Regions from separate parts of the Ruegeria sp. AH12 genome, predicted to be linked through region 2. Evidence: riboswitches for the same ligand, from Rfam matches in the RefSeq annotation. Region 2 holds a riboswitch; each other region holds the start of a gene.
What was found. Region 2 has a riboswitch for cobalamin ahead of ACR0EL_RS07780 (hypothetical protein). Riboswitches for the same ligand answer to the same signal wherever they lie in the genome.

Region 1 (7,394 bases), on a different contig from region 2:
TCGCAAGCGCCTGGTTGCAACGATGCGCCGATGGGTCCGGGGTCGCGGCCCTGCCACTCCTTAGGCAGACCAAAAGCCGCCACGGCCCGCGCCATGCGGCGGGTGTCCGGCGTGAACATCTCGGCAAACCACGTGGCCAGAGCAACCAGGTGATCAATGGCCTCGGCCTCCGAGACTGCTCGTCCTGTCTTTGCCCCATCTGCGCGTAGGATCAGGACATCGGCGGAACGCTCCAACCGGATATCGGCCGAATCCGTCGCGAGCAGGCGCTCCGGTCCGGTGTCGATGGCAAAGCCGAATTTGGCGGGTAGCACGGGAAGCTCGCTCAGGCGGTCGATCAATTCCTTTGTCAGCCGCGCGGTCAGATCGCCCGGCTGGTAAAGCGGTGAGACCAGAATGTTGCGCCGAACCTCGATACTCGGCTCCGTGTCCAGCAGCCCAAGCGCGGACAACTCGGACAGCAAAGCCTGGTGTTCCCCTTCCTGCACGCCGCGCAACTGCAGGTTCGCACGGTTGGTCAGGTCGATTGTGCCGTTGCCGTATTTCTGGGCCAGTTCACACAGACCAAGCGCCTGTGGTGCGGTCAGCCGTGCGAGACGAGGGCGCACGCGCACCACCAGCCCATCCCCTGACATCATCGGTCGGTGGGCGCCGGGGCACCAACCTTGGACGACTGGTTTTGGGGTGGGCGCGCTCATCCCAGCCCCTCCAGATCCGCCCGGATCGAGTTGCGCCGCGTTTTCCATAACCCGGCATCCAGCAGTGCGCGGAACCGGTCCTGCATGGCCTGATGGGCCTGCGGATTGGCCTGCTGCAGGAAGGCCTCCACGTCTTCATCGCCCAGTGTGGCATCGTGGTAGAGGTCGAACAAATGCGATGCAACCGTGCCCGAGAGATGCGCAAACGAGGCCATGTGATCTAGCGTCGCGGCTATCTCTGCCGCGCCCCGGAAGCCATGCCGTTGCATCCCGGCGATCCAGTCCGGATTGGCAGCGCGGGCGTGGACGACGCGGCTGATCTCTTCCGGCAAGGTGCGGGCGCGTGGGTTTTCGGGATTGGTATTGTCCAGATGATACAGCTGTGCGGTCCCACCTGCGGCCTTCTTGGCGGCGGCAAAACCGGCCTCATGCGTGGCGTAGTCATTTGCCAACAGCAAGTCTGTCTCGGTCAGGTCCTGCAGGTGAACAAAACTGTCGGCGTGCGCCACGAGTTGAGTGATGCCCGCCTTGTCCTGAACGATATTCTCGCCCTCCAGTGCGAAGGAGCTGGCCTCAAGCCACGCCTCACCCGCCTGTACGCGCGCCTCGTCAGTATAGACTTCGGACAGTTGGGTCATGTTGACGCCATAGCCGCCGGGGGCGGGGCCGAAGACGCGGGCCGACGGGGCTTGACCGGCATAAGGGTTCCAGTCGGTCGCCTCATCCCGCGCCGCCAACGCACGGATCGCCTGACCGTAAAGCGCCGAAAGGGTTGGGAAGACGTCCCGGAACAGGCCCGAGACCCGCAGCGTCACGTCTAGGCGCGGGCGGCTGAGGTCAGTGATCGGCAGCACCTCGATCCCCGAGACCCGCTCGGACCCTTTGTCCCAGACCGGTTTCACGCCCAAAAGGTGCAGCGCCATGGCGAATTCCTCACCCGCCGTGCGCATGGTGGCCGAGCCCCACAGGTCGACGATTAGCCCCTTGGGATAGTCGCCTTCTTCCTGAAGGTGGCGGCGGACCAGTTCCTCGGCCAGCTTGACGCCTTGGGTGTAGGCCGCCCGCGTGGGCACCGAGCGGGGGTCGGTGGTATAGAGGTTCCGCCCGGTCGGCAGAACGTCCGAGCGACCGCGATAGGGGGAACCGGACGGCCCGGCCTCGATCCGTTTCCCGGCCAGCGCGTCGATCAGAGCGCTACGTTCCGCATGGGCCGAGGGCGCGGGGTCGAAAGTGCCGGACACCTCAGGCGCGCGGCCATAGATGTGCAGCCCGTCGCCGAACTGGCTTTCTTTGATATCGCAGACAAAGCGGTCGATGCGGGTGATTGCCTCCGCGGTGCAGGTCGCCTGATCGAGGCCCAGATCGCTTTCTAAACCGATGGCCTGCGCCTCGTCGCGGATATCCTCCTGTAAACGGTCACGCCGTTTGGGGTCCAGCCCGTCCGCGTTCGAAAACTCATCGAGCAGCGATTCCAGACGCACCATGCGATCCGGCGTCCCGCTTTCCTTCATCGGGGGCGGGATATGGCCCAGCGTGACAGCCCCGATCCGACGCTTGGCCTGCGCGGCCTCGCCCGGGTCGTTGACGATGAAAGGGTAGATCACTGGCAGGTCGCGGATCAGCGCCTCGGGCCAGCAATTCGCAGACAGAGCAACGGACTTGCCCGGCAGCCATTCCAGCGTGCCATGCGCGCCGATATGGATCAGCGCGTCTGCGCCCAGCCCTTTGCGGAGCCACAGATAGAAGGCAACATAGCCGTGGCGCGGGGTGCGAGACAGGTTGTGATAGTCGTCATCGCGCAGTTCAGGAATGCCGCGTTCGGGTTGCAGTGCAACCAGCGCGTTGCCTCGGCGCAGGGCGGTGAAGTGGAACGCGCCTTTGGTAAAAACTGGGTCGTCTTCGGGGTTGCCCCAAACGGTTTGGAGATCGGCGCGCAGTTGCTCGGGCAGGCCAGCTAGGGCCGCATGGTAGTCTTCCAAAGACCATGAGATGCGCGCGTCCAGCAGGGTTTCAGCAATCGGCTCAGCCGGTGCGGTGTTGTAGCCCTCGGCCTGAAGATCGGCCAGCATCGCCTCGGCCGAGGCCAGCGCGTCCAGACCCACCGCGTGCGCCATTTGCCAATCTTTGCCGGGGTAGGTCGACAGAACAAGCGCGGGCACCTGATCCGCTTTTGGCTTGTCATGTAGTGTCAGCCAGCCGGTGACACGGTCGATGATCGCTTCGATCCGTTCTTGCTCAGCCCGGTGGGCAAAGCGGGAATATTCCAGATGCGGATCGCGCTTGCCCGGTTCTTTGAACGAGGCAATGCCCGCCGAAATGCGCCCGTCCACCTCGGGCAGCACCACATGCATGGCGAGGTCGGCAGGGGAGAGACCCCGTTCCGCCTCGGCCCACGCTTTGCGGCGCGACGTGGCCAGAGCCATCTGAAACACGGGCACGCCCGCCGCGTCCAAAGGGGACGTACCCGATGCGCCTTTGCCTGAGAACGAGGTGGCGTTGATGATCGCCGAAGGTTTCAGTGCGACGATGTTGTCGCGCAGCCATTCTGCGGCAGCAGGAGCCTTGAGCGAGGGGGCGAAGAGACCGACGGCCTCGAACCCACGATCCCGCAAGCTGCGGATCACGGCGGCGACGGGGGCCGTGTCCGCCGAGGTCAGATAGGCGCGATAGAACGTGACGACGATACGTTTTGCGTCGCCCGAAAACGCAGTCTCAACCGGGATCACGCCGCGATCAGGACACCACGCGCCGGATTCGGGCAGGATCTTAGCCCCCATAACAGGGCCGGCATAAAGCCCCGCCGCCAATGCCATCTGCGCTAAGGCGGCCTGTGCTGCGACTTCACCGCCGGTGTCGCAAAGATGGGCCAGACGGCGCAGGGTCGAGACGGGTAGGGTGGAATATTCATCCAGCCGCGTGTCCTCACGCCCGTCGGCGGGTAAGACGGCCAACGCGATGCCCTTGTCCTGCGCCAGCGACAGAACTTGCTGCAGTCCGTAGGCCCAGTATGGCACGCCACCAATCAGGCGGATCAGAATGCCCTTCGCACCCTCAAGCGTCTGTTCCACGTAGGTGTCGACGGACAGAGGATGCTTCAACGCCGCCAAGTTCGCCAACCGCATCGTGGGCATACGCCCCTCGGGCCCGCCGCCACGGTGCCAGCCTGCCGCGAAAGCGCCAAGGTCGCTGTCCGAGAAGGACAGCACCACCAAATCCGCCGGGCTCTGGCCCAGATCGGTTGGGGTTTCCGTTTCTTCTAACCCGTGGCTTTCGCGGAAGACGACGTGCATGGGCCTTACTCAGCGGCCTCGGTTACGCCCGTGAGGATATCGCGGATCTCTGCTTCTTTGATGTCGTCATGCTCAGCGATCACCACCATGCGCGAGCGGCGTTCTTCACCGGGCCCCCACGGGCGGTCGTACTGGTGACGCACACGAGCACCCACGGCTTGCACCAGCAGGCGCATCGGTTTGCCTCGAACAGCGGCATAGCCTTTGACGCGCAGGATGTTCAGCTCATTGGCCAGACGCTCGATCTTGGCGACCAGATCGGCAGGATCGGATTGTTCCGGCAACTCGACGATGGTGCTTTCGAAATCGTCATGCTCGTGATCGTGGTGACCGTCGTGATGCGACGGACGAGCATCCATGTCATCCTCGGCTGCGGCCTCAAGACCCAGAACGACGCGCACATCCACGGCGCCTTCGGCAACTTCGACAACGGGCAGCGGGCGAGGGGCCTCAGTGGCGATGATCTCTTTCGCTTTGGCGACGCCTTCAGGACCGGCCAGATCGGGCTTGGTCAGCAGAATGATGTCGGCGCAGGAAATCTGATCCTCGAACACCTCGGACAAGGGTGTTTCGTGGTCAATCGAGTCATCGGCCAGACGTTGCGCATCCACCGCTGCCACATTCGGCGCAAAGCGACCGGCGGCGACGGCTTCGGCATCGGCCAGCGCGATCACGCCATCAACGGTGATTTTTGAGCGGATATCGGGCCAGTCGAACGCTTTCAGCAGCGGCTTAGGCAAGGCGAGGCCCGAGGTTTCGATCAGAATGTGATCGGGGCGCGGCTCCAGCGCCATCAAGGCTTCGATGGTCGGGATGAAGTCGTCGGCCACGGTGCAGCAGATACAGCCGTTCGCGAGCTCCATGATGTTTTCCGCCGGGCAATCCGGGATCGCGCAGGATTTCAGGATGTCGCCATCGACGCCCACATCGCCGAACTCATTGACCACCACCGCCAGACGCTTGCCCTGCGGGTTTTGCATCAGATGCTTGACCAGTGTGGTTTTGCCCGAGCCCAGAAAGCCAGTGATCACGGTGACGGGGAGTTTTTCCAAGTTGCTCATTTTAGGGCTCCAATCGGGGGAATACGGGCCGCACAGTTTTTGCGGAAATGTTCAGGACGTTCGCGCCATTTGACCAAACCATCGTCAGTGGCCAAATACTTGGTCACACCTTCGATGATCGTTTCGACATGGTCGGTTTCGTTGAGGTTCTCGTAGACAAAAGTCCAACGCGTGGGCCCGCCACGCAGTACGATGGAACATCCTTGATCGCAATTTGACAGGCACTCCACGGGTTTCAGGTGGATTCCATCTGGCACGCCCGCCTGTTCAAGCGCCTTATGCAGCAAAGCGCCGGGGCGCTGGGTGTCATCTTCGATTGCTAGGCCACGGCGGCATGTCGTGCAGACCAGCAGTTCAACTGGTGCGGCTTTACTCATCTCTCTCATCCCCCTTAGTCAAATCTGGGGGACGGGGTTTCATGTGGGCCGATCCAAGCCCCACACCGGAACACCCCGTCCGGTTTCATCTTCGGGCGCTGGCAGGTCTCCCGGCTTGCGGATGTCAGGGTGTATACCCTGTCGGATGTCCTGCCTTCCCAGCCTTTGGCCAGTGGCTTTGGGCACCCTCTCCGGTCACGGTCGCGGGGGCGGCTGCGTTTGGCGGTAAACCCGTTGACGCATTCCCTTTTCATCCTCTTACGAGGACACCAACGGATCGGACATGCGGCACTGATACGGTGCTTGTCAAGCGTGTCGCCGACAACCGCAACGCCGGGTGCAGAAAAACGACCTCTGGCAGTCGCTGGGCGGCATGGCTGGGCTTAGCCTGCGGCTTTCGAAAGGTTTACAGCGACCACTTCACTGAACCAAATGTTTGACGAATAACTAGACGGCTCTTCATAACAGCAGATACAGGCCAAAGTCGGGGGCGTTTTGCTTTGGTATCTGGAAGCTTTGTGAGAGTGGTGGGCGACCCTGGAATCGAACCAGGCGTGCGTCTCCGCGAGGGAGTTACAGTCCCCTGCCACACCTTGCGGCCTGTCGCCCACTGTCAGGCGTTGCACCTGACGTGGAGGCGTGATTACTAGCGCACCAAAGGAGCGTCAACAGGAAAATACGGCATTGACGCAGGAAAGCGAATTCATGGCCCGGAGGCCCTCAGAATGAAAAAACCCAAGTGGGTTGTTGAAAAGGAACAGGCGCGAAAAGCAGCTGCGGCAGAGACGGTTTGGCTGTTTGGTTTGCACGCCGTGCGCGACGCCTTGATGAACCCCAAACGCCAGAAACTGCGCCTGATTGTGACGCGAAATGCGCGGGACAAGCTGCTCGAAGCCATTGAATTCGCGGGGATCGAGGCCGAGATGGTTGATCCGCGCAAGTTTAGTGCCCCGATCGATGCGGGTTCGGTGCATCAGGGGGCAGCGCTTGAGGTTAAGCCGCTGGAGTGGGGCGGTTTGGCCGAGAACTGCATCGGACGGGAACATCCCCGGGTGATCCTGCTGGACCGTGTAACGGACCCACATAATGTAGGTGCGATTCTTCGGTCAGCCGAAGTACTGGGTGCAAGTGCTGTGATCGGAACCCGGCATCATTCGGCCCCTGAAACCGGGGCACTGGCCAAGACCGCCAGCGGCGCATTGGAACGTCAGCCTTATCTAAGGGTGCGCAATCTGGCCGATGCCATAACCGAGCTTCAGTCGATGGGGTTTCTGGTGCTTGGTCTGGATGGCGAGGCGGATGAAACTATTGAAACAGCCCTGGGGGACCAAAGGGATCGACCTGTGGCGCTGGTATTGGGTGCTGAAGGGCCGGGATTGCGGCAAAAGACCAAAGAAACTGTAGATCAATTGGTTAAAATTGACGCATCCGGGGGATTTGGGTCACTGAACGTCTCAAATGCTGCCGCAATCGCCCTATATGCCTCTCGGCATCATTAGACAGGAGATCGCTATTTCCGGACCGTCCAAAATCGCCACCTGCTGCTATTGCGGTACTCGGGCTGCCCTGGTTCTGACCGGGAAGAAACGGCACGAGCTGAGTTGTTCAAGCTGCGGTGCGCCCCTGCACGACCTTAAGATGTTGCCAAAGCACAAGGTTCAGAAATCAAAGTCTGCTCGTACGGCGATCAGCCACGTAGCACCCCCGAAATCGCGAAAAAAGAAGAAGAAAAAGAGCACTTTCTATCGCGTTCTGGATGAAGCCTGGGACGTTATAGAAGACATCTTTGATTAAAGGCTACCGCGCATTCGCAAGGATGTTCACATCCACGTCAACGGGGGTTTCACAGCGGTTCAAAAGTTGCATCTTAGTTGCTCGATTCTTTGCTACGGAACCCAGATGCAAAACCGCCGTTTCATATTCGGTATACTGACAGCCATCGCTTTGGCGCCTATCGCTTTGGCGCAG
Region 2 (7,394 bases):
TCCGCAAAGGCGCGCCATATGCGCAACCGATGTGCATTGTCACTGGCGTCATGGACGCCCTGCGTGAGGTTGGTGCCAAAAAGATCGTCGTTGGCACACCTTATTTGGATGACGTCAACACCGCCGAGGCCGAATATCTATTTGCCGCAGGGTTCGATGTTCTGGACATTCAAGGCCTGTGTCTTGCAACCGGTGTTGAGTTCGGCAAGGTCGAGCCATCTTATTGGAAAGAATTCGCCCTAGAGATCGACCAGCCCGAAGCCGATGCAATCTTCTTGTCCTGTGGGGGTATCAGATCATTGGAAGTGGTGGATGAGATTGAACAGGCAGCAGGCAAACCGGTCATCACATCGAACCAGGCGCAATTCTGGTCCTGTCTACGCCGCGCCGGAATTATGGATAAGCTTGAGGGTTTCGGACAAATCTTCGAACATCCCGGCAGGCATCTAAGCAAAACTGGTTAAGTTCTTCAAATTCCAAGCACTACTCAATCTCAGATACATCGAGATTCAGCTCTTTGAAACCGCTTCCTTCTTCAATACGAATTTGAACGCGATCCCCCACTGAAAGCTTCAGATCATCAGTATCCGAAGGCAGTCGAAACAACAGCATTGCACGTTCCTGTGCCGTCGATCCGGCCCCTCTGCCATACAAAGTTGCGCTGCCGATCTGACGCTCATTCTCGTTTGCATCAATATGCCAGGCCTGAAGAAAACCACCCGCTTCCGGGACACGGCGCAACCAGATCCTTAGAACCCTGTCTTTGACAGCTTTGTCCGTAAGTTTAACGTCCAAGGATCCAGCCCCACCCGTTTAGTTTTTGGCATAGGTACGCAAGGAACACTGATCATAAACCAGCGCCTCGGGCGCGGCGGCCTCACCTTTGTCATCCAGCGTAACAAGGTAAATCTTCAGTTCTTTTACAGTCTTTTTTCGGCCAATGAAGCGCCGCAAGCCGCGTGTGATGTCCAGCCGATACCGCGTATGCTCATATCTGAGCGGATGCTTGTATCTTTGGTCATAATCATCACGGACTGCCAAGGCCGGGTTACAATGACCCGGCGCACCCGGACAGGTGCCGTGACCAAAAAAGACAAGGCGCCCTGCATAGCTTTTGTCTTTGTACCCTGTCGAAGCATCACAACTGGCATTGTCGACATAGGCGCGCAGCTCAAAGCTTTCCGTTGGCGGGCGCATGCGATGGAATTCAAGTTCCGCCCTGACAAACCCGGCTTTCACTGTGCCCAGCCGAACCTCGGTCACATTGCTGGCCGCCGCTGACAATGCGGCCGCGGGCGCGCTGTCTGCGGTGCCCAAAGCACCAATCGCGGCTTCAACGGAATCCTCGGAATAGATGTAGCGAAGTGAGGTTTCCGCATCGATCAGATCGCGGCCCACCCGACCATCATATACAACTGTGTCCAGAACATGCTGTGGAACATTGGCCGCTGGCCATAACGCCTGCCAATCTGCCCAAACCTTGTCGCACATCGCATGGTGCAGCCAGAAAACGGGATCGTAAGACGCGGACACTGTGCTGCCCATATCTCCAATCGAGCGGGGCAATGGCGACGATGTATCCGTGCCACCCGTTAAAACGTGGATACCGCCATGAGCCGCAAAGTTGAAGTCGGCCTGGAAGGCTTCAAAGTTTGGATTGGTCAGGTAACGCTCAACCTCATCCTCCAGCAATGGGATATTGCTGCGCAGGCGCGTTGTGTATCTGCGTGTGAAGATCTCATCACCAGTCAAACCCAGGGCAATGCTACGATAGAGGCTGTGTGCGCGGGCCAGCGGGTTTGGAACATCATCCCCGGCACTGTTTGTGTAGGTCGCATCGTCCACTACTTTCGGCAGCCCGTTCGAGGCGTGCGTCGCTGTGGCAAACTGCCTCCAATCCCAATAGGGAAGCGTAGGTTCGAGTTCGTCGTCCACGCGCCACCGTTTCAGCGCGCTGTTAAGTGCTTTTTCGAATGAATAGACCTAGGACCGGCGCCAGGTCAGAAACGTGCGGTCATCGTCATGGCAAAGGTCTTGATCATAACCATGCCCGCGCGCCAGAGCGAAATATCCGCGCTGATCACCCATCGCGATGTCAGAGATTTCGTACATCGCAGCATATGCGTCGCGCAGGTCCTGAATATCTTCCTCGCGCAATCTGATCAGGTCGAAACGGATCCGCGGCAACCCAGCTGGTTTTCTTAGAAAGTTCAGTTTGGCAATCGCTGTCATCTAAAAATCCGCCTTAAGGAGCGCTTCAATGCGCTCAGTATGGCACAAAACCACCGCCGATGGCGGTGGCTCGCCCAAACACTAAGCTCAAATAGATGGCTACTGGCGAATCTAACGCTGCTCTTTCTCATGCAGCACTCGCCCGATGATGTTCATTAGCAACTGGGCCGCAAGGATTTGGGTGGAGCTGGTGGCGTCATAGTTCGGGGCGACTTCAACCAGATCGAGACCAACAATGTCGCCCCGCTTGGCCAGACCTGCCATGAGCTCTAGCACTTCGTAGTAAATGAACCCGCCATGGCTTGGTGTGCCTGTTCCCGGGGCGATGGACGGGTCAAAGGCATCAATGTCGATAGTCACATAATACCGCGCGCCTTCGGGAATGCGGGCCAGCATCCCATCGACCCCCATTTTGCGGAATTGCCGGACAGATTGGATGTCTGATCCCATGGCGCGGGCATCCACATAGCCATCCTTGGCGGTGGACGATACATTGCGAATGCCGATCTGACTGAGGCCCGTGACATAGGGTTTTTCAGCGGCACGGCGCATCGGGTTGCCATGACCATAGCGCACCCCATGCCGTTCATCGACAAAATCCAGGTGCGCATCAATTTGCACCACATGGATCGGTTCCTGATCATCAAAGGCATTGATGCAGGGGATATTGATCGAATGATCGCCGCCCAAGACGACCGGTAGCGCCCCGGCCTCCAGTATTTTGCGCACCCCAAACTCGATATTTGCGTGGCTATTCATCGTGTCGGTATGCACGATGTCTGCATCGCCGATATCAACAATGGTTACTTTGGCCGGATCCAAATAGGTGACATCATCTTCGTGATCATAGGCCCCTGCATGCCCGAATGAGAACAGCGTCGACGCCTCACGGATCGCGCGTGGCCCCATCCGCGCCCCGGACCGCCATTGACAGCCAAAATCAAACGGGGCGCCAAGAACCGCAACGTCGGCGTCAATTGCGTTCCAATCCTCTACATAGGGATACTTGCCAAAGGTACAGATACCAACGAAGGGCAGGTTCAATCGGCCGGAGTCGTAGCCATGGTTCGACATATTAGCGTTCTTTCTGTTCAGATCTTCAACATTTGCTAACATTAAGGCACCCGAATGCCACGCCCTGTAAAGACCCCTAAGGGTCGAACCCGCGATCTCTTCAACTTTGACAAACCTTTTCCAGCGATGATCAGATTGCATCCGAACCCGATGGACATAGTGATTTGCGTATGAGACAGTGTTTATGATGGTGTCCGGCTCGGTTCGAGTCGGCTGAAAAGGGAACACGGTGCGGGTTCATACCCAATTCCGTGACTGCCCCCGCAACTGTAAGCGGCGAGCGACCCCGTTGAAAACCACTGAGCCCTAGGGTTCGGGAAGGAACGGGAAAGCGTTGACCCGCAAGTCAGGAGACCTGCCATCTACGGTGTATGATGACATGCGCCGCAGTCAACTTGAACCCGGGCGGGGTGCCTTGGGAACGGCAGAGACGACCGAAGGACCAAGCGTCCCCGGCACATCACCGTGACCAGCCACACTCCTCCCCTTGCGCGGAGGGCGCGATGTTATTGGAACGGACGATTATTCAACTCGACACAGGTCCCATGCCTGTAGATGAAGCACGTCAGATGGGACAGCTTGGCTATATGCAATGGATCGCGGGTGTTCCAGGCAATGCCAGCTATGCAGTAGCTGCGAGGCATGCTTACGAAACAGCTGCACCATTTAAAGATCACTCACCTGCCGTTGCAGCGTTCTGCGAATTGCTTCTGACTTCGCTGGAACAGCCGTTCAGACCTTTGCCACTTGCCATGCCAAAACGTGAAAGGCGCGGCGGCGCACAGGCCCGCCGATCCTTTCGCATGCCGCTGTGACATCGAACGGGCTGCGGGATCATCGCACAGCTTTGTGCTCTTGGACGAGGTCGAACACTCAGCTCCGGCGACTACAACTTTCACCGGCACAACAGGTTTGATTTGCCCAGTCCGGTGTTTGCGTGGATAGTCCAGAATTGTAAGCTTGCTTGCACCCGCTGACCCACACGTAAACGCCAAAGGACATGCTATGGACCAGGTGAAATTCACGCAGATGAAGGACGGGGACAAAGAGGATTACACCTTCCTCGATACTCTGGAGCGTGAGTACTGCAAAGGAACGGCAGATCGTTTGCTGGAGGCAATGGAACGGCTCGACAAAAGCCTGTCCGGTTATCAAGTCACACGTCTTGGCCATTCGGTGCAATCGGCCACCCGCGCCTGGTTTGACGGGGCAGACATAGATTGGATCGTTGGCGCCCTGCTGCATGATATCGGTGACATATACGCGCCGCATAATCACGATGAATATGCGGCCTCAATCCTCAAACCCTTCCTGCGCGAACAGGTCACGTGGTGTGTGCACACCCATGGGGATTTTCAGCTTGTTTACTTCGGAGAGCACGTAGGCGCGAACCCCGAAAAACGCCAAGCTCATCGTGACAGCATCTATTTCTATGACTGTGCCGAGTTCTGCGAACGCTGGGATCAATCCAGCTTTGATCCCGCTTATCCCAGCAAACCACTGTCTTTCTTTGCAGATATGGTGCGTGAGGTGTTTGATCGCAAACCCTATGATCCGGCAGTTGTTCAACCTGGCGTCCGGGTTCCACTCATCGATGACGCCGTTGCTGAAACGCGGCGGGCGTAGGATGTATTCGATTTAGTTAAATCACGGCCTGCTTTGTTCAAACATGCGGAGTTGGTAGAGGTGATTTGATACTCGTTCAGCGCAAAACGGGCCAATCGCCACTACAAAAATCGAAGGATTCAGTTGTGGCAAGTCAGGTTGCAAAAATGCAGATGCGCCACGATATCAGTTCAACGCCAGCTATCAACGCCTAAGAACAAACCTTTGCAACAGAAAAAGCTATGTTGTCCTGATCGGGATCATCAAGGCCGATCAAGGCTCTGATCAGCGCGTCCGCAATAGCGTCGCAACCCGCTTCATAGTTGCGCGTGACGACCTCTTGAATGTCCTTGTCTTCTAGAAACTGAAGCCCATCCGAAGCTGCAATGAGAACATCATCTGACAGAAGCTGAAACGGGTCTGAGGGGCAATCGATCTTTGCGATGTCGCCACCATGTATGACCGATGTAAGCATGTTTCTGTCGGGATGATTTCGGGCCAAATCGGGATCCAACATGCCAAGTTTCGCCATCATATCGATTTGTGGCGCCATTGAATGATCCTCGTTCAGCTGTATTAGCTCGCCAGACCGCCAGAGATAGAGCGGCGAGTCCCCGACGGAAAACCAAAACGCGCGATCTTCGATGCAGATCAATATGAGAAGCGTAGCTCCCATTCCCCTTACATTCAGATCGTTGCGACTGGCTTCGAAAATCTGCTTGTTCGCGCGTTCGGCACTGTCATGCAAGAATGCGACGACTTCTGAATTTGATGAGTCTTTGTTCAGCCCGGCGGCTAACCAGCCTTTCATCACCTCACAAACGATCAGGTTAGAGGCAACATCCCCCGCCGCGTGGCCACCCATACCATCTGCCAGGACCACGAACCCTATGTCCGATCCGATCGGCTTTTCAGAAAGAATGGCATCTTCCTGATACTCACGGGCACCCTGGTTAATCACGGTTGAAATATCGAAGACATCACGCAGGCGTTCCTCCGCCTGATGAAATCTGGGCTCGTGAACTTGCATCAGATATCTTTCAGAATGAGACACTTGAATTTCCTTCAAGGCAATGTAGGCGGCTCGTAATTATAAGAGCCGCCAAGCATTAATGCGTAAGTGGCAGATCCACCGATTGCAGTTCGCCATTCCGCGCGATGGTCAGCAACGCAAGCTCCGCACCTGTACTGCTAAGCTCTTCGAACAACTGGGTAATACCGTTCTCACCCTCGACCGAAATCTGCGAAGCGGTTTCTGACACGACAATATCGCCCACGCGAACTGATTTGGCCGAAGCCGGAGCGCGCAATACCTTGCTGACCCATTTCCCATTGCCATTGGTGACCGTAATGAACTGAACTCCGTTTGTGAGCTCGACCACCTTACCAGTTTGAAGGGTCAGGTTCTTTTCAGAAACCGGGCTATCTTCTTCGGTTCTGACCCGCATATCCACCAGAATCTCGCCACTTTCGGGATTAGCCTCACGCGATTGGATTGCACGAATGATCGAGTTGTCATCCACCACCAAATGACCATTTACGGAATAGATGATCGTGCCGGATTTCAACCAATCCGTTGTCGCCTGATCAAGGTCAGATCGCACCAGCGATACCATCGAGAACCTGCCCTGCGGCTGCGATGTTGTAACGGTCGCAAACGGCAGATCCACAGCGGGGCCAGTCCACGCTATCCAGTTTGAACCTGTCGTCACTGGTTCCGAAGCAACACTCTCCACTTCTGGCTCTGCGACTACAGGCCGGGGTTCCGGCTCCTGTGCCGTCGCACTGCTGCTTTCGGGCTCTTCATCGGTGGCTGATTGCGGAGCCGCCTGCTGGGTATCAGCAATCGCGACCACATCCTGATCCGCTTCTCCGCCCTGGCTGAAATAGTACCCTGCTCCACCGATTACTCCGGCGACGATCAGCGCGATCATCAGCATAGAGTTTGAACGTTTGCGCGGCGCTTTGCTGTTGACCGCGACTTTATCGTTGAAGTCGACCGCAGCGACCGGTTCGGGCTTCGCTTCGATCGGCATCCTTTCTTCAATCGCATCCTGCCATTCCTGAACAGATTGGAACCTGTCTTCGGGCGGAATACTCAGGGCACGATCAATCGCTCGCAAAAAACTGACAGGATAACCCTCAACCGCACCTTCAAGCGGTTCGTAGCAATCTTTGCCATTCTGGGCCAAAGCCGCCAACCGGGTCTGGCTGTCCTGCGGGGCAGCCCCTTTGATGACATGATAAAACGTAGCCGCCAGCGCATAAAGATCGCTTGACTGATCCTGCTCCGCGCCTTGCAGGTAAAACTCTTGCGGCGAATACCCTTCCTTTACGACCCTCAGCATCGACATTGCGCGGTCAGATTTGGCGGCGCTCTCACGGGCGGCGCCGAAATCGATAATCATCGGTTCGCCGTCTTGGTTGATCAGAATGTTGTCTGGCGAGATATCCCGGTGCAGCATGCCTTCGCTATGGATGAA
Region 3 (7,394 bases), on a different contig from region 2:
CGCGCGCAGCCTCCGTCCTGCATTGTATAGGCACGTCTGGATTCTGCACACGTGCCCACATAATGTTAACGTATGACAGTTCAGTGAAAGATTTCTAGCAATATTGACAAATTATACCAAATCGAAGGACAGGTCGGGCGTGGCTCAGGATCATGACAAACCTGCCAATAGGCGCCGCCGGGTGACCGCGCAAGCCGTTGCAGACGCGGCTGGTGTATCGCGTTCAGCGGTTTCACGCGCCTTTACGCCAGGTGCGTATCTTGATGAAAGCAAAAGAAGAATCATCGAGAAAGTAGCCCATCACATGGGCTATCAACCAAATGCATTGGCCGCCGGGTTGAAGGACGGGCGCTCGCATTTGGTGGCCGTCTTTGTCGGCAATATGCGCAGCACATATGATTCCGAATTCGTGAGCGCCTTGGTCGGGAAGCTGAACGCTTTGAACAAATGGCCGATTCTCATTGATGGCGGGGATCAGCGTGCAGAAGACGCGATCGAGCAGGTTTTGCGCTATCCATTGGACGCTTTGATCCTGCGTGGTGGCAGCATGCCGCGCGCATTGGTCACGCGGTGCACCAAGTTCGGTGTGCCGATGATTTCCACAGGCCGAATCGTCGAGGCGCCGGGTGTCGACAATGTCTGTTGCCGCAATGCCGACGGTACAGGGCTTGCGGCCCAGGTGCTGATCGACAAGGGGCGCACACGGTTTGGGTATCTAGGCGGCGCACCCAGTTTCTCCTCATCTGCTGAGCGTAGATTGGGTGTAATCGATGTTTTGGACAAAGCGGGGTTAAAGCTGATTGCCGAAGCCACAGGGGATTTCACTGTTGAGACTGGGCACGAGATTGCGCTGAAACTGTTGGCTGAGCACAAGCTAGACGCGTTGGTCTGTGCCAACGACGCCAGTGCGATCGGCGCGCTGACCGCCGCGCGCGAGCTGGGGTTGGACGTTCCGGGTGATCTTTCACTGATCGGGTTTGACGATATCGAAATGGCCCGATGGCCAAATTTCGATCTCAGTACCGTCAACAACCCGATTGATGATGCGGTCGATCAGGTCATTGCGTTGCTTGAACGCAGGTTGGCAGAGCCGGGCAAGCAAAGTGAAACCATCATGATTGATCCGTTTTTCGTTCCGCGTGGAACGCATTAGGTCAAACGTTTCGCGCCGATTTGAACAGGTACAGGAATACGAAAAGCGACCCGATCGATGTGGTCACGATGCCGACTGGTAACTCCTGAGGGGCCAGAAGCAGTCGGGACACGATGTCAGAGGCGGTCAGCAGGATAGCCCCCACAATGGCCGAGGTGATCAGCAGGTTGCGATGCAGCGTTCCTGCGATCCCCCGTGCGATATGAGGGACCATCAGACCGACAAAGCCGATGACACCCGCGACCGACACGAAGCTTGCCGTGGCCAAAGCTGCAACAAAGAACATGCGAAAGCGCAGACCCTGAACCGGGATACCCAAGGTGGCAGCGGTGAAATCTCCGGTCAGAAGGGCGTCAAGCCAGCGGCTTCGATAGAGTGCATAGCCCAGGATCAGGGCTAGGCCGATCAGGACCAATGGGAACGTCTCCCACCGCGCAAGGCCCAGTCCGCCCAACATCCAGAAGATCACCGAATGGGCGGCTCGGTTGTCTCCGGAAAAGATCAGATAGTTGGTGATGGCGGAGAACAGGAAAGACACGGCAAGCCCCGCCAGGATCAGTTTTTCCGGTGCACTTGTGCGCAGCCCTTGGACCAAGGCCAGCACGATGCCCGATGCGATCAGGCCGCCGCAAAACGCGGCCAGCGGCAGGGTCCAGATGCCCAGCACATCACCGGTGACGGTGATGACCAGAACAGCGCCCGCAGCCGCGCCCGAAGAGAGACCGAACAGAAATGGATCTGCCAAGTCGTTGCGCGTGGTGGTTTGCAGTACCACCCCCACAACACCAAGCCCCGCACCGATGACAGCGGCGAACAGCGCGCGCGGTAGGCGCAGATCAAACACGATCCGATGCAGCGGTGACATCTCGCCTTCTGACAGACCTGTGCCCAGGCCGATGGCGGCAATGACATCCGCCACTGGGATCGGGGTTGTACCGTAGACTGTCGACAGCAGCAAAAGGGCGGTCAGAACGACCGCCCCCAGCACAACTATCCGGCCCGTCTGGACCATATCAGTTGGTCGCCGTCGGGTGCATCGCATCCGCCATCTTCTGGATCGCGTCAATGTTTGCCGGTCCCGGTGTCAGCTCTTCATAGCGCAGGCCGATCCAGCGTTCATTTTTCACAGCATCTGTTTGGGACATCACCGGGTGCTCTTGCAGGAACTTGAACGTGTCCTCTGCCCCGTTGCCGGTCTGATAGTCAAGCAGCACCAGGAATTCCGGATTCGATGCAGCAACCGCTTCCCACGAGGTGCGGCCCCAGCTGGTGTCCATGTCATGGGTGACGTTTTCGCCGCCAGCCGCTGCGATCATCGCATCGGGGATGGCGAATTTGCCAGCGGTAAAGGGCGCATCTGCAGGGCCGTCCAGCAGGAAAACACGGGGTTTGGCCAGATCGGCGGTTTTGGCCTCGATGGTAGACAGCTGTTCTTTCCAGCCTGCAACCAGTTCCTCGGCCTTTTCCTCGACGTGCATGACCTGACCCAGACGCAGCACATCGTTGAACAACAGGTCCATGCTGGCCACAGGGCGGTCCTTGTCCAGATGCACGCAGCTTTCGGTCAGGATCATTGTCTTGATGCCGAACGGGGCCAGAGTGTCCGGGGTCACGTCACCACCGGGCTTCATGCCATAATACCAGCCCGCGAAGAACAGGTCGGGCTCTGCCGCAACCAGGTTTTCGACGGTTGGGTATTTGGGGGCCAGTTCCGGGATGTCACCGCGCAGCTTATCGAAATCAGGGCTTGTCTTGTACCAACCGGTGATACCGGTCAGGCCAACAATGTGTTCTTGCAAACCAAGCGCAAAGGCCATGTCGGTCATGTTCATGTCATGCACAACCAGCCGTTCCGGCTTGGCGTCGAACACCAGCGGTTCGCCGCAATTGTCAACGGTCACCTCATGCGCTGCTGCGCCACTGGCCAAGCCGGTGATCATCAAAGCTGACCAAATTTTCTGTTTCATCAATGTCTCCTGTCAGGATGAAAGCGTTCGTTTTCGGATATCCAGCGCCGGGATCACGCGCCCTTCGTGCTGGAAGCACAGGTAGTCAACACCAAACGTGTCGCGCACATGATCTGGCGTGAGTATTTGGTCGACCGGCCCAAAGCCCGTCATGCGTGTGGATTTCATCAGCGCGACATGGCTGGCGAATTCGGGGATCACGACCAAATCATGCACGATCATCACCACCGTCACGCCCAGTTCGGCCACCAGCGAAAGCATGTGCCCCTTGGCATCGGGGTCCAGATGATTGGTGGGCTCGTCCAGAAACAGCAGCGAGGGGTTCTGCGCCAATGCACGCGCGATATGGGCGCGCTGACGTTCCCCACCCGAGAGCCGTTGCATCGGCTTATCCGCCAGATGGGTCAGCTCGGTCGTGCGCAGAACGCGCGCAAGATCCATCTTGTGGTCTTCTGCCGAGCGGTCGCTTTGAATGGGAATCTGACCCAGCGCGACATAGTCGCGTAGTTTCAGGCGGCCATCGGGCAACTCCTGCTGGCCAACAACCGCAATGGTCCGGGCGCGTTCCTGTGCAGACAGGCTGCGCAGGCTTTGACCGTTGATCCGTACATCCCCCAGCGCCAGACGTTCGACCCCGCAGAGCAGGTTCAGCAGCGTTGTTTTGCCGGCGCCGTTCGGACCGGCGATGGCAAGTATGGCCCCTTCTTCCAAAGAGAATGAGACGCTTTGCAGCAACATATCGCCATTCAGGGCGTAGTATTCCAGGTTTTCCGCGACTAGAAAGCTCATGCCTTATCCCGCTTTGGAAGACGGGGCAGACGTGCCAGTGTTTTGAATAGCAAGGCGGGGGGGCGATCTGTTGCGCTGGTCCAGCCGCTCTCGCTGTCGCGGTACTGATGGGCGAAGGCGGCGATTGCATCCAGATCGGCGGTACTTTGAATATCGCCAAACAGGTATTGCGCCTTGCCTTCGGCTTGCAGACCGATGGCCATGGGACGTTCGCATCCTGCCATGCACGGGATCAGTCGCGTAGCGAACCCGTCAGGCAGCGAAGCGTCCAGCAGACTTTGGGCGGCGCTGGCTTCGATCTCACCCTGGCAGGTCGAGCAGATCAGCACAAAGTGATCAGCGTTGCGGGTCATTGCCACCCTCAACGCGCAGAACGCCCGTGTCGAAAGTGCCAGTCCCGATAGGACGCATATGTGCCATCAATCCTCCTTCCAGGACGCCCCGTCCCGGGTTGGTTTCACTGGTGATGGCAGGTCTCCTGACTTGCGGGTCGTTGCTTGGCCAACCTTCCCGGCCTGCTCGGGCCAGTGGTGATTTGGCGTCGCTCTCCGCTTACAGTTGCGGGGGCAGTCACGGACTTGGCCTGTTCCGATATTTCGGGGGCCGCACCGTATTCCCATTTTCATCCCGCAATCAAAGTAGCGGGAACCATCACAGGTCAGCTATTCTGGTGAAGATATGCTTGTCAAGTATCGTCGTTTACGACCGAGCACTATCGTACGACCCGAAGAACGGGTCTGCTATTGATGCGCTCGCGACGCGCGGCATCTGTTGGGAACCGGTTGGCAAGTGTCAGGCCCGCTTGCACGACATGGGCATCCGGATACCCGCCAGAAAGCAACCCAGCGGCATCTCGGGCGGCTGGTGTTTCGTCGCGCCGCATGTGATGCAGCATACGCATCAACGCCAGTTCATCACTGGTGAAATGGTTGCGGCTTTCGACGCAGAGCGGGTCGTTGAACGCCAATCCGTAGGGGCGGCTGTAAAGCGTGGCCTTGATGATCTTGTAGACCAGATGGGCCAAGGTCAGACCCTGATCCACGCCCCACCGCTCGATGGCGGTAGAATACGCAAATTGCCAGGATTGCGTATCGGGCTCTGCAAAACTTTGAATGAAATGGCGCATCACAGGCAGGAGCCCGCGCTCGAAATCATCAAATTCGAATTGGACCAGTGGGCGGATCGACTTGTTTTCAGGGGGTGTCATGCGTATTTCCTCCCCTGTTTTGCGACACAACAGGTAAGGCTGTGAACGTTTTTTGGCAGGTTGTTCTGATCTATGGGTTGGTCAGACTGCGTCGTAGATGCACGGGCTGGAAGCCGTAGATCAGCCTCAATCGCTTGCCGTAGTTTTGGCTTGAGCGCGCAGCCATGACGGCTTGCGACAGCATCCATGGCCAGAAGATCTGCAAGTGAATTTGCCATTGAATACACCCCTTGTGGTCGCTGATCCGGACCGGGCGTGATTCCAAGGGATCTGACTAGGTCAGCCAGTAACTGACAAAAATACTCGGATAATGCAACAGGGAAGTTTCCTGCCCCAATGCTGGGGCCGGTTGTTGCTTTTCAGGCCACCGCTGCCGGATCAGATCAGTAATCCGCAACCAACAGGAATTCGGCCTCGGTATCTTCTTCGATCGTGGCAAAGCGGGGGATGGATTGTTCAAACACGTTATCGGTGCGGTCGTCGTTTACGGTTGAGACCTCGCCGATCAGGCAATCCCCGCGCTCGGCCCAGAAGGCGTGCCAGATGCCGGGCATCAGGGTTACGCTTTCGCCGGGTTTCAGGCGCAGCAATTCGCCCGGAGCGATGGTGATATCGCATCCATCGCTGGGAACCACAACCGGTGTGTCTCGGTCGACGCTGCCGTCGGGGTTCGAGGCATAGATCTCCATCACCAGATCGCCGCCGCCCCGGTTGATGATATCTTCGGCTTTGACGATATGGCGATGCATCGGCGATAGCTGCTTGTCGCGCGAGATCAGCAGTTTTTCTGCGTAAAGCATCCCGCGACCGTGGCTCAGATCGTTCTCATCTCCATTGCGCAGGGTGAACAGGAACAGGCCAAGCTCATCAAATTTGCCTTGCCCGTAATCGGTGATGTCCCATCCCAGTCCCCGGGCGCGGATCGTGTCGGCCTTGGCGCTGCGCATCTGATCCGGAGACCAGTTGGCAAAGGGGGGCAGGATGAACCCGAAAGACTGGATAAAGGCCTGTGCATCGGTCTTGACGCGGTTGATGTCGGAACGTTTCATGTGACTTCCCTTTTTGGGGCTAGAGCTCGTGCGCCCAGGGTGGGTTGGCCCCGGCACGCGACACGGTGACTGCTGCAACATCTGCACCCAACGCTAAAGCGGCGCGCAGGCTTTCTTTTGTCAGATCGCGCAGCCCGGGTTTGGTCAGATGTCCGGAACGGTGAAGTTCGGCCAGCACACCGGCGTTGAACGTATCACCCGCCCCCACTGTATCGACGACCTGAACTGCTTTAACCGGTATCGTGGTCTCCGAGCCATCGCGTAGATAACCCGAAGCCCCTTGGCTCCCACGTGTAACAATCACAACCGCAGGTCCGGCTTGCAGCAACAAAGGCACCTTTTCCGCATGGGTTTCGGGCCCCGGAATGATCCAGTCCAGATCCTCATCCGAGACTTTGAGTATATCGGTCTGCGCAATCATGGCATTCAAACGGGTGCGGTATCTGGTCTGATCCTGGATAAATCCCGGTCGGATGTTGGGGTCCAACATCACCGCTCGATCCGTCCCGTGATGGTTTAGCAGGGCAGCATAAGCATCGGCGCAGGGTTCGCAGGCAAGACTGATACCGCCTAGATACAGGGTCGAGATGGCGGGCAGTTGGTCGGGCATATCCTCAGGCTGAAGCATGCGCCCGGCAGTGTTCTCATCCACGAAGTTGTACGATGCATGACCATCGACCAGTTTCACAAACGCCAACGTGGTGGGGCGGTCGCTGGTGATCACATGGGAGGTGTCCACATGGCTCGCTTTCAGCGTATCTGCCAATTGTTCACCAAACATATCGGACGACAGGCCGGTCAACATACCAACAGGCGCGCCCAATCTCCCCAACGCGATCGCCGTGTTGAAAATTGCACCTCCAGAATGGGGTACATACCCTTGGGCACCCGAGACTGTAGGCTCGGTGATCATATCGATCAGCGCTTCTCCGCAGCACAGGATCATCCCGCGTCCCTTCATTGAGAATTGTCAGGCGGTTCTACCGCATGAGCGCATTTTTGCAGAAGTTGTTAGCGCCAACAATGCCAAATTCGACCTGTTCGGAGACATAGAGATCCATTCCGCGCCGCAGCTCGCTGAACCGGCCACCATTGTTGAAGGCATCCAGAAAACTGTCCCCGAACAGCCAGCGGTTTTTTTCCGCCACGCCACCGACCAGAAAGACGCCGCCTATTGGCATCAATGTGACTGCCATATCCCCTAGCAAAGCGCCCAGATGCGTTGTGAA
Region 4 (7,394 bases), on a different contig from region 2:
CTACACCCGCATCCTCAGCTCATTCTTTGACAAGATTTGCGGCATTCAGCGCAACGGCAAACGCTATCGGGGTAATCTGGTGCCGACACTGATCTACAATTACGGGATCGAAGTGGGCGGCGATGACGGTAAGGGCGAGTTTGACCAGATTGCCAGCTTCCGCCGGTTCCTGCTGTTTGCGCGCGACACGATCCGTTGGCGGCGCCCGATGGATCCGGATATTCACTGGTCTGCCATGTCGGGGCACGTGTCGACCTTTATCGTAAATGGCGGTCAGTATGATCAGATTTTCTGGACCGAGGCGTTTAATGACGGGATGCAGGGTGTACTGGACCACGTCGAAACCGCCCATCCGGTGACATTGTCCGAGATCCCGCGCTTCAACGAATCCGAGGGGCATGGTCCAAAACGTGCGCATCCGGTCGAGGATTACTTCGACGATTTGTCGATGCATTTGGTCTATGAAATCTACAAACAGGATTTCGAACTGTTCAAATACGATTTCGAGAACCCCGGAAACAAGATGCCTATCGGTGAGATTGATCTGGATGAGGTGCACGCCAAACTGGGCGATTGAGGGGCAATGGGTGCCGCCGTGCAGAGATGCATTTGACTAGAACATGATTTGCAGATGAGTGCCTGCATTGAGCTTAAATTGACGAGGGTTTGGACCCTGCTTTGACACAAAACCGGCTTGTGCATTTTTGAAAGGCCCTAAACTGAATGAGCATTGCAAGATGGAAGCCTAAAGATGTTGACCAGAAATATAGCTGGTAAGAGGCAATTTCGTCATCCGACTTGGCTGTTCTACGCACTTCTCGTCGGCCTAGGCGGTCCATTAAACCCAGCTGTGTGGTGGCTTGGTTGGCCTGATCCAGGCGAAACACTGAACACCAAAGACCTTCTTCACATCCTAATGATACCAAGCACTGTCATGACCTGCATCACACTCGTAATTTTGCGAAAATTGCGTACATTTGACGTCGTAGAAATCGGGGCGGTTGTTGCAGTTGGGTTGGCTGTTGCAGTTCTGACTGTGCCTATCTTTATGGGTGTCGAGGTGTCGTTACGGAGCGGTCGATTCGACTTTGTAAAATTTGTTACAGCGTCTATGTATTCGACTTTTTTTGGTTGGTTTTTTGGCGTTATTCCATACTTTGCTGTTACCCGAGGCATACCTTGTGCAGTCGCATTGTTTCTTATTGTTCTTGGCTTGTGCAGGCCGGTGCACGAAGACGACAGTACACCTTAACGAACCGATTAAATGGTCAGTTTTAGACTGTTTAAGGTATACTCCGAAGAATAGCAGCTCTGTCCACACAGCAGGACAAAAAACAGCCTACCGGACAGGTAGACTGTTTTATTGAGCGGTTTCTAACTCAAACCTGACGCACGGCCCCCTTGGCGGCGCTGGTGGTCAGTTTGGCATAGGCCTTCAGCGCGGTAGAGACCTTGCGCTTGCGTGGTGCTGCCGGTTCCCAGCCCTTTTCGTCCTGCTCTGCACGACGCTGGGCCAGTTCCTCATCCGACACAGCCAGATGGATTGAGCGGTTGGGGATGTCGATCTCGATCGTGTCACCCTGACGGACCAGACCGATCACGCCGCCTTCGGCCGCCTCGGGTGAGACATGGCCGATGGACAGGCCCGAGGTGCCGCCCGAGAACCGGCCATCGGTCAGCAGTGCGCAGGCTTTGCCCAGACCTTTGGATTTCAGATACGAGGTCGGGTAGAGCATTTCCTGCATCCCCGGCCCACCACGCGGGCCTTCGTAGCGGATCACGACCACGTCGCCTTCTTTCACCTTGCCGGTCAGGATGTCGCTGACCGCCTGATCCTGGCTTTCGCAGACATAGGCCGAGCCGGTGAAGGTCAGGCTGCTGGCATCCACGCCTGCCGTTTTGACGATACAGCCGTCCCGCGCGATATTACCGAACAGAACCGCAAGGCCTCCGTCCTGAGAAAACGCATGTTCCTTGGACCGGATCACACCGCCTTCGCGGTCGGTATCCAGTTCCTTGTATCGGTTCGACTGGCTGAAGGCCTGCGTGGTGCGCACACCACCGGGGGCCGCTTTGAACAGGTCCTGCGCCGCCGGGTTGTTGGCGACTTTGATGTCCCAATTGGCAATCGCTTCGCCCATGGTCGGCGTGTGAACAGTGCTGCAGTGGTTGTGGAACAACCCGGCACGGCTCAGCTCGCCCAGAATTGAGAAGATGCCGCCGGCGCGGTGGACGTCTTCCATATGCACATTCTCGGTGTTGGGTGCGACCTTGCACAAGCAAGGCACCTTGCGGCTGAGCCGGTCCATGTCGGACATGGTGAAATCGACGCCACCCTCGTTGGCGATGGCAAGTAGGTGCAGGACCGTATTGGTCGATCCACCCATGGCAATGTCGAGGCTCATGGCATTCTCGAATGCATCAAACGTCGCGATCTCGCGTGGCAGGAAGCCTTTTTCGTCCAGATCATAGTGCCGCTTGGTGATCTCGACGATCCGGCGACCCGCTTCAAGGAACAGCTGTTTGCGGTCCGCATGCGTGGCGAGGGTGGAGCCGTTGCCCGGCAGCGCCAGACCCAGTGCCTCGGCCAGACAGTTCATCGAGTTCGCCGTGAACATGCCTGAGCACGAGCCGCAGGTGGGGCAGGCGTTTTCCTCGATATGCTGAACCTGCTCATCGGTGAACCGGTCGTCAGCGGCGGCGACCATGGCATCTACAAGGTCGATCTTCTTGGCATCCAGATCAGCGATGTCGATCTTACCAGCCTCCATCGGCCCGCCCGAGACAAAAATCGCTGGAACGTTCAGACGCATCGCAGCCATCAACATGCCCGGCGTGATCTTATCGCAGTTCGAGATACAGACCATCGCATCGGCGCAATGCGCGTTGACCATGTATTCCACAGAATCCGCAATCACTTCGCGTGAGGGTAGGGAATAGAGCATCCCGTCATGGCCCATGGCGATGCCGTCATCCACCGCGATGGTGTTGAATTCCTTGGCAACACCGCCAGCCTTTTCAACCTCACGCGCGACCATCTGGCCCAAATCCTTTAGGTGGACGTGACCCGGCACGAACTGAGTGAAGGAGTTGACAATGGCGATGATCGGCTTGCCGAAATCATCGTCCTGCATACCGGTGGCGCGCCACAGTCCGCGGGCACCGGCCATGTTGCGGCCATGGGTAGAGGTTCTGGATCGGTACATTGGCATGATGCTGTTTCCCTTTTGCCCCGGTTGCAATATGCGGGGTATGTGCGTTATAGCGCACGTACCATATGTGCGCTATAACGCACAAGAGGATTCGAAAGACAATGGCATGGCTCCGGACGACATAACACTGAAACTAAGGGATGTGCGGGCCGCTTCGGGGTTGAGCCTGTCGAAAGCTGCCGAAATCACCGGTGTCAGCAAAGCGATGCTAGGTCAGATCGAACGCGGCGAATCAAGCCCGACGATCGCAACGCTCTGGAAGATTGCCAAAGGATTTCAGCTGCCGCTTAGCGCGTTGATCGACACCGTGAATGGCGATCCTTCGGTCTTTCAAACCGTCACCTTTCCCGGCAGCATCGAGGTCAAGATCGTCTTCCCCTTTGATCCGGCCTTGGGGGCAGAGACATTTCACGTCAACCTCGACCCGAACCAAAGCCATGAGTCCCCTGCCCATGCCGCTGGTGTGACCGAGGAGGTCTTTGTGCTCAGCGGCACATTGGACATTCTGAAAGGCGAGGCTTGGGTGCCCTTGCAATCGGGGCAGGGGCTGCGATTTGCAGCGGATATCCCGCATGGATATCGCGCAGGTGCTGAAGGGGCGGCGTTTCTGAACATGCATCACTATGCGCAACAGCCAGATGTTCAGGAAAACGGCAAGGTTCATTGATGAGCGAGTTTTTCAACAGCCTGACCATCGTGGACGCCATCGGTTCCTTCGGAGCCTTGATCGTAGTTGCCGCCTATTTCGCCACGCAGATGCGGTACATGAATTCCGAAGATCTGGCTTTTCCCGTAGTGAACCTGCTGGGGTCTGTTTTGATTGTCTATTCGCTGCTTCAGAACTTCAATCTGGCGTCGATGCTGATTGAAGGCTTCTGGATCATCATCAGCGTGATCGGAATCATTCAGCATTTCAGGTTGCGCCGCGCAGGGTAACGCGGCGCAATAGGGTTATGCAGTGTTGTGAAGGCGCGGTGTGAACAGGCCAAACTTGCCCAGATCCCGCATGGATTTTGCTGCGGCCAAAACGGCCAGATCAGCCAGTGGTTCTATCAGGATAACCAGCATGTAGGCAGCGCCGAAACTGGCGACCGCTGTAAAGTTCTCGGCTCCAAATCCTTGGCCATAAAAGGCCCAGAATGCCACCCAGATGGCGACACCGCCCTGATAGGCCGTCGACAGCGCAAGCGCCTGAGAATATTTCAGATCAATATAGGCCGAATTTGGCGCAATGATGCGATTGGCCAAAGCTTGCAAGGCAAACAGCGGAACCAGCAGCGTTGTCATGTTCATCCCGAACTGAGGCAGGTCGAAAGGCGCCAGGAAAAACCCCTGAATGAACAAGCCCGCGATCAGACCGATCGCGGCAGGGGCCGCACCGAACAACAAAAACAGGGTCGATCCCAGAATGAAGTGAACCTCTGACACCCCGACCGGGAAGTGCGGCAATACCTCAAAGAAGGTGAAAACCAGCCCGGTGGTCAGGGCTGAGCGAATGGCAAGGCTGGCAAGGCCACTGCTTTTCAGGCTGTCCCATGCCATTTTAGCGGTATAGAGCCCTGCGCCAGTTGCGGTGACGTAGCTCAGGACAAGTTTGGCGCCATTTACGACGCCCGGTTCGATATGCATAGTTTGGTCTCCTTCCCGTCACACCCGACGGTAGAAAGGTTTAATAATTGGGCTTTCGCCCGGTTTGCACATGGCAGGTCTCCTGACTTGCGGATTGGCTTCGATCCCGACCTTCCCAACCGATTGCTTCGGTCAGTGGCCCAAATGGGACGAAACTCCGCCTACAGTTGCGGGGGCAGTTCCGGAATTGACGGGTATTGTCGCACCGGATTCCCTTTTCATTCCTCCGGGGAAATTCCCCTTTGGAAACCATGTCAGGCAGGTGTCTGGCACCGGGTGCCACCTGTCAAGCAGTCAAACGTGTATGTTTGGAAAAAATTGTCAGCGCTCAGGGGCGTGCAGGCCTTGGCATGGCTTGCACGTTTCGCCGCTCGGATATAGGGAAACTCAGACTCGCTTAGGGGAGGCTTTGATGCAAGACGATCCGAAAACCCTGGTTTCCACCGACTGGCTTGCCGCCCATATCAAGGACCCCGATCTGCGGGTGCTGGATGGGTCGTGGTACCTGCCGCAGCATGGGCGCGATGCCAGAGCTGAGTATGATGAGGGTCATATCCCGGGCGCGCGGTTCTTTGATATCGACGATATTGCGGATCATCGCTCGGACCTGCCGCATATGATGCCGCCGGTCGAGAAGTTCATGTCCCGCCTGCGCGCGATGGGCGTGGGGGATGGACATCAGGTGGTTGTCTATGACGGCTCGGGCCTGTCCTCAGCAGCGCGCGTCTGGTGGATGTTCCGCTTGATGGGGCAGGACAACATTGCCGTGCTGGATGGCGGTCTGCCGAAATGGCAGGCCGAAGGGCGCGAGATCGAAGATCTGCCCCCTGTGATTCGGGATCGGCATATGACCGTACGGGTTCAGAACCATCTGGTGCGCGACGTGACACAGGTGTCCGCCGCCTCCAAACTGGCTGATCATGAGATCATCGATGCCCGAGCCGCCGCCCGTTTTGCCGGGGCCGAGGCTGAACCGCGCGAAGGGCTGCGATCGGGTCACATACCGGGGTCGCGCAACGTGCCCTTTGGCAGCCTGCTAAATAGTGACGGCACGATGAAGTCGCCCGATGCGTGCCGCGCCGTGTTTGAGGCCGCAGGCGTGGATCTGGCTAAACCAGCGATCACCTCGTGCGGTTCGGGCGTGACCGCTGCAATCCTGAGCCTTGCGCTTGAACGCATGGGCAAAAAAGACCACGCGCTTTATGACGGCTCCTGGGCTGAATGGGGTGCTTTCCCAACCCTGCCCGTCGCAACCGGAGAGACCTGATGTTCGAGAACCTCAAACCGCAGCCCGCCGACAAAATCCTGGCGCTGATGCAGATGTACCGCGAAGACCCGCGTGATCAGAAGATTGATCTGGGTGTCGGCGTCTACAAGAATGCCGAAGGTGTTACCCCGGTAATGCGTGCGGTCAAAGCCGCCGAAAAACGCATTCTGGAGGAGCAGGAAAGCAAAGCCTATACGGGACTGGCGGGTGATCCGGCCTATGCCGATGCAATGATCGGCTTGATCCTTGGCGATGCGGTGCCGCGTGCCAATATTGCCGCCGTTGCGACACCGGGCGGGACGGGTGCCTGCCGTCAGGCGTTTGAGATGATTCGCATGGCCAATCCTGAGGCGCGCGTGTTTGTATCGAACCCGACATGGCCGAACCACCTGTCGATCCTGAATTATCTGGGCATGGAGACCGTCCAGTATCGCTATTTCGACGGCGAAACCCGCGGCGTCGATTTCGACGGCATGATCGAGGACCTGAAAACTGCCAAGGCGGGCGACGTGGTTTTGCTGCACGGTTGCTGCCACAACCCGACCGGCGCAAACCTGAACATGGTGCAATGGCAAGAGGTTGTGAACCTGATCAACGAGCTTGGCCTGGTTGCCATGATCGACATTGCCTATCAGGGCTTTGGTGACGGTCTTGAGGAAGACGCGCAAGCAACCCGCCTGATGGCCTCGTCGGTCAAGCGCTGCCTGATCGCGGCGTCCTGCTCGAAGAACTTCGGCGTGTACCGTGAGCGTACCGGCCTGCTGATGGCAATCAGCGATGACGCGGCGCAGACGGCATTGAACCAGTCGACGCTGGCCTTCCTGAACCGCCAGAATTACTCGTTCCCGCCGGACCATGGCGCACGGGTCGTGACCACCATCCTTACCGACGATGCCCTGCGCGCAGATTGGGCCGCTGAGCTGGAGGAGGTGCGCCTCTCTATGCTGGGTCTGCGTCAACAACTGGCAGACGAGTTGCAGCGTCTGACCGGATCAGACCGGTTTGGCTTTGTCGCCCAGCACCGCGGTATGTTTTCGCGCCTCGGCGCGGCCCCCGAACTGGTCGAGCAACTGCGTAACGATCACGGGATCTACATGGTCGGCGACAGCCGGTTGAATATTGCCGGGCTGAACGCAACAACAGTTCCGATCCTGGCCAAGGCGATTGTCGACGTCGGAGTCTAAGCGACACTTCACCACGAAACAGAAACAAAAGCCGCGCAGATCAGTGCGGCTTTTTTAGTTTTCAGCGTTGAGCAACAAAAAAGGCCGGGCGCGAACGCCCGG

Region 1: another riboswitch for cobalamin. It lies ahead of ACR0EL_RS06470 (DUF1636 domain-containing protein); the one in region 2 lies ahead of ACR0EL_RS07780 (hypothetical protein).
Region 3: another riboswitch for cobalamin. It lies ahead of ACR0EL_RS10735 (DUF1636 family protein); the one in region 2 lies ahead of ACR0EL_RS07780 (hypothetical protein).
Region 4: another riboswitch for cobalamin. It lies ahead of ACR0EL_RS13915 (energy-coupling factor ABC transporter permease); the one in region 2 lies ahead of ACR0EL_RS07780 (hypothetical protein).

What each region holds. Positions count from the first base shown of each region.
Region 1 is NZ_JBQFYL010000002.1:479,091-486,484, reverse strand. Features, by position in the region: gene cobG (precorrin-3B synthase) at 1-698, opposite strand, end outside; gene cobN (cobaltochelatase subunit CobN) at 695-3,988, opposite strand; gene cobW (cobalamin biosynthesis protein CobW) at 3,994-5,049, opposite strand; gene ACR0EL_RS06470 (DUF1636 domain-containing protein) at 5,046-5,426, opposite strand; cobalamin riboswitch at 5,510-5,715, opposite strand; tRNA gene ACR0EL_RS06465 (tRNA-Tyr) at 5,952-6,035, opposite strand; gene rlmB (23S rRNA (guanosine(2251)-2'-O)-methyltransferase RlmB) at 6,152-6,925, shown strand; gene ACR0EL_RS06455 (hypothetical protein) at 6,906-7,220, shown strand; gene ACR0EL_RS06450 (YHS domain-containing (seleno)protein) at 7,326-7,394, shown strand, end outside.
Region 2 is NZ_JBQFYL010000003.1:212,603-219,996, forward strand. Features, by position in the region: gene ACR0EL_RS07755 (maleate cis-trans isomerase family protein) at 1-464, shown strand, start outside; gene ACR0EL_RS07760 (hypothetical protein) at 484-795, opposite strand; partial or broken gene ACR0EL_RS07765 (tyrosinase family protein) at 814-1,971, opposite strand; gene ACR0EL_RS07770 (hypothetical protein) at 1,984-2,232, opposite strand; gene speB (agmatinase) at 2,344-3,306, opposite strand; cobalamin riboswitch at 3,478-3,683, shown strand; gene ACR0EL_RS07780 (hypothetical protein) at 3,810-4,121, shown strand; gene ACR0EL_RS07785 (HD domain-containing protein) at 4,312-4,932, shown strand; gene ACR0EL_RS07790 (PP2C family protein-serine/threonine phosphatase) at 5,123-5,941, opposite strand; gene ACR0EL_RS07795 (serine/threonine protein kinase) at 6,021-7,394, opposite strand, start outside.
Region 3 is NZ_JBQFYL010000005.1:106,101-113,494, forward strand. Features, by position in the region: gene ACR0EL_RS10715 (LacI family DNA-binding transcriptional regulator) at 140-1,153, shown strand; gene ACR0EL_RS10720 (iron ABC transporter permease) at 1,155-2,165, opposite strand; gene ACR0EL_RS10725 (ABC transporter substrate-binding protein) at 2,167-3,120, opposite strand; gene ACR0EL_RS10730 (ABC transporter ATP-binding protein) at 3,133-3,909, opposite strand; gene ACR0EL_RS10735 (DUF1636 family protein) at 3,906-4,262, opposite strand; cobalamin riboswitch at 4,361-4,577, opposite strand; gene ACR0EL_RS10740 (hypothetical protein) at 4,622-5,116, opposite strand; gene ACR0EL_RS10745 (D-lyxose/D-mannose family sugar isomerase) at 5,500-6,165, opposite strand; gene ACR0EL_RS10750 (carbohydrate kinase family protein) at 6,185-7,111, opposite strand; gene ACR0EL_RS10755 (glucokinase) at 7,146-7,394, opposite strand, start outside.
Region 4 is NZ_JBQFYL010000009.1:26,087-33,480, forward strand. Features, by position in the region: gene ACR0EL_RS13895 (sulfotransferase family protein) at 1-577, shown strand, start outside; gene ilvD (dihydroxy-acid dehydratase) at 1,380-3,212, opposite strand; gene ACR0EL_RS13905 (helix-turn-helix domain-containing protein) at 3,319-3,879, shown strand; gene ACR0EL_RS13910 (CBU_0592 family membrane protein) at 3,879-4,148, shown strand; gene ACR0EL_RS13915 (energy-coupling factor ABC transporter permease) at 4,164-4,841, opposite strand; cobalamin riboswitch at 4,897-5,110, opposite strand; gene sseA (3-mercaptopyruvate sulfurtransferase) at 5,254-6,108, shown strand; gene ACR0EL_RS13925 (amino acid aminotransferase) at 6,108-7,292, shown strand.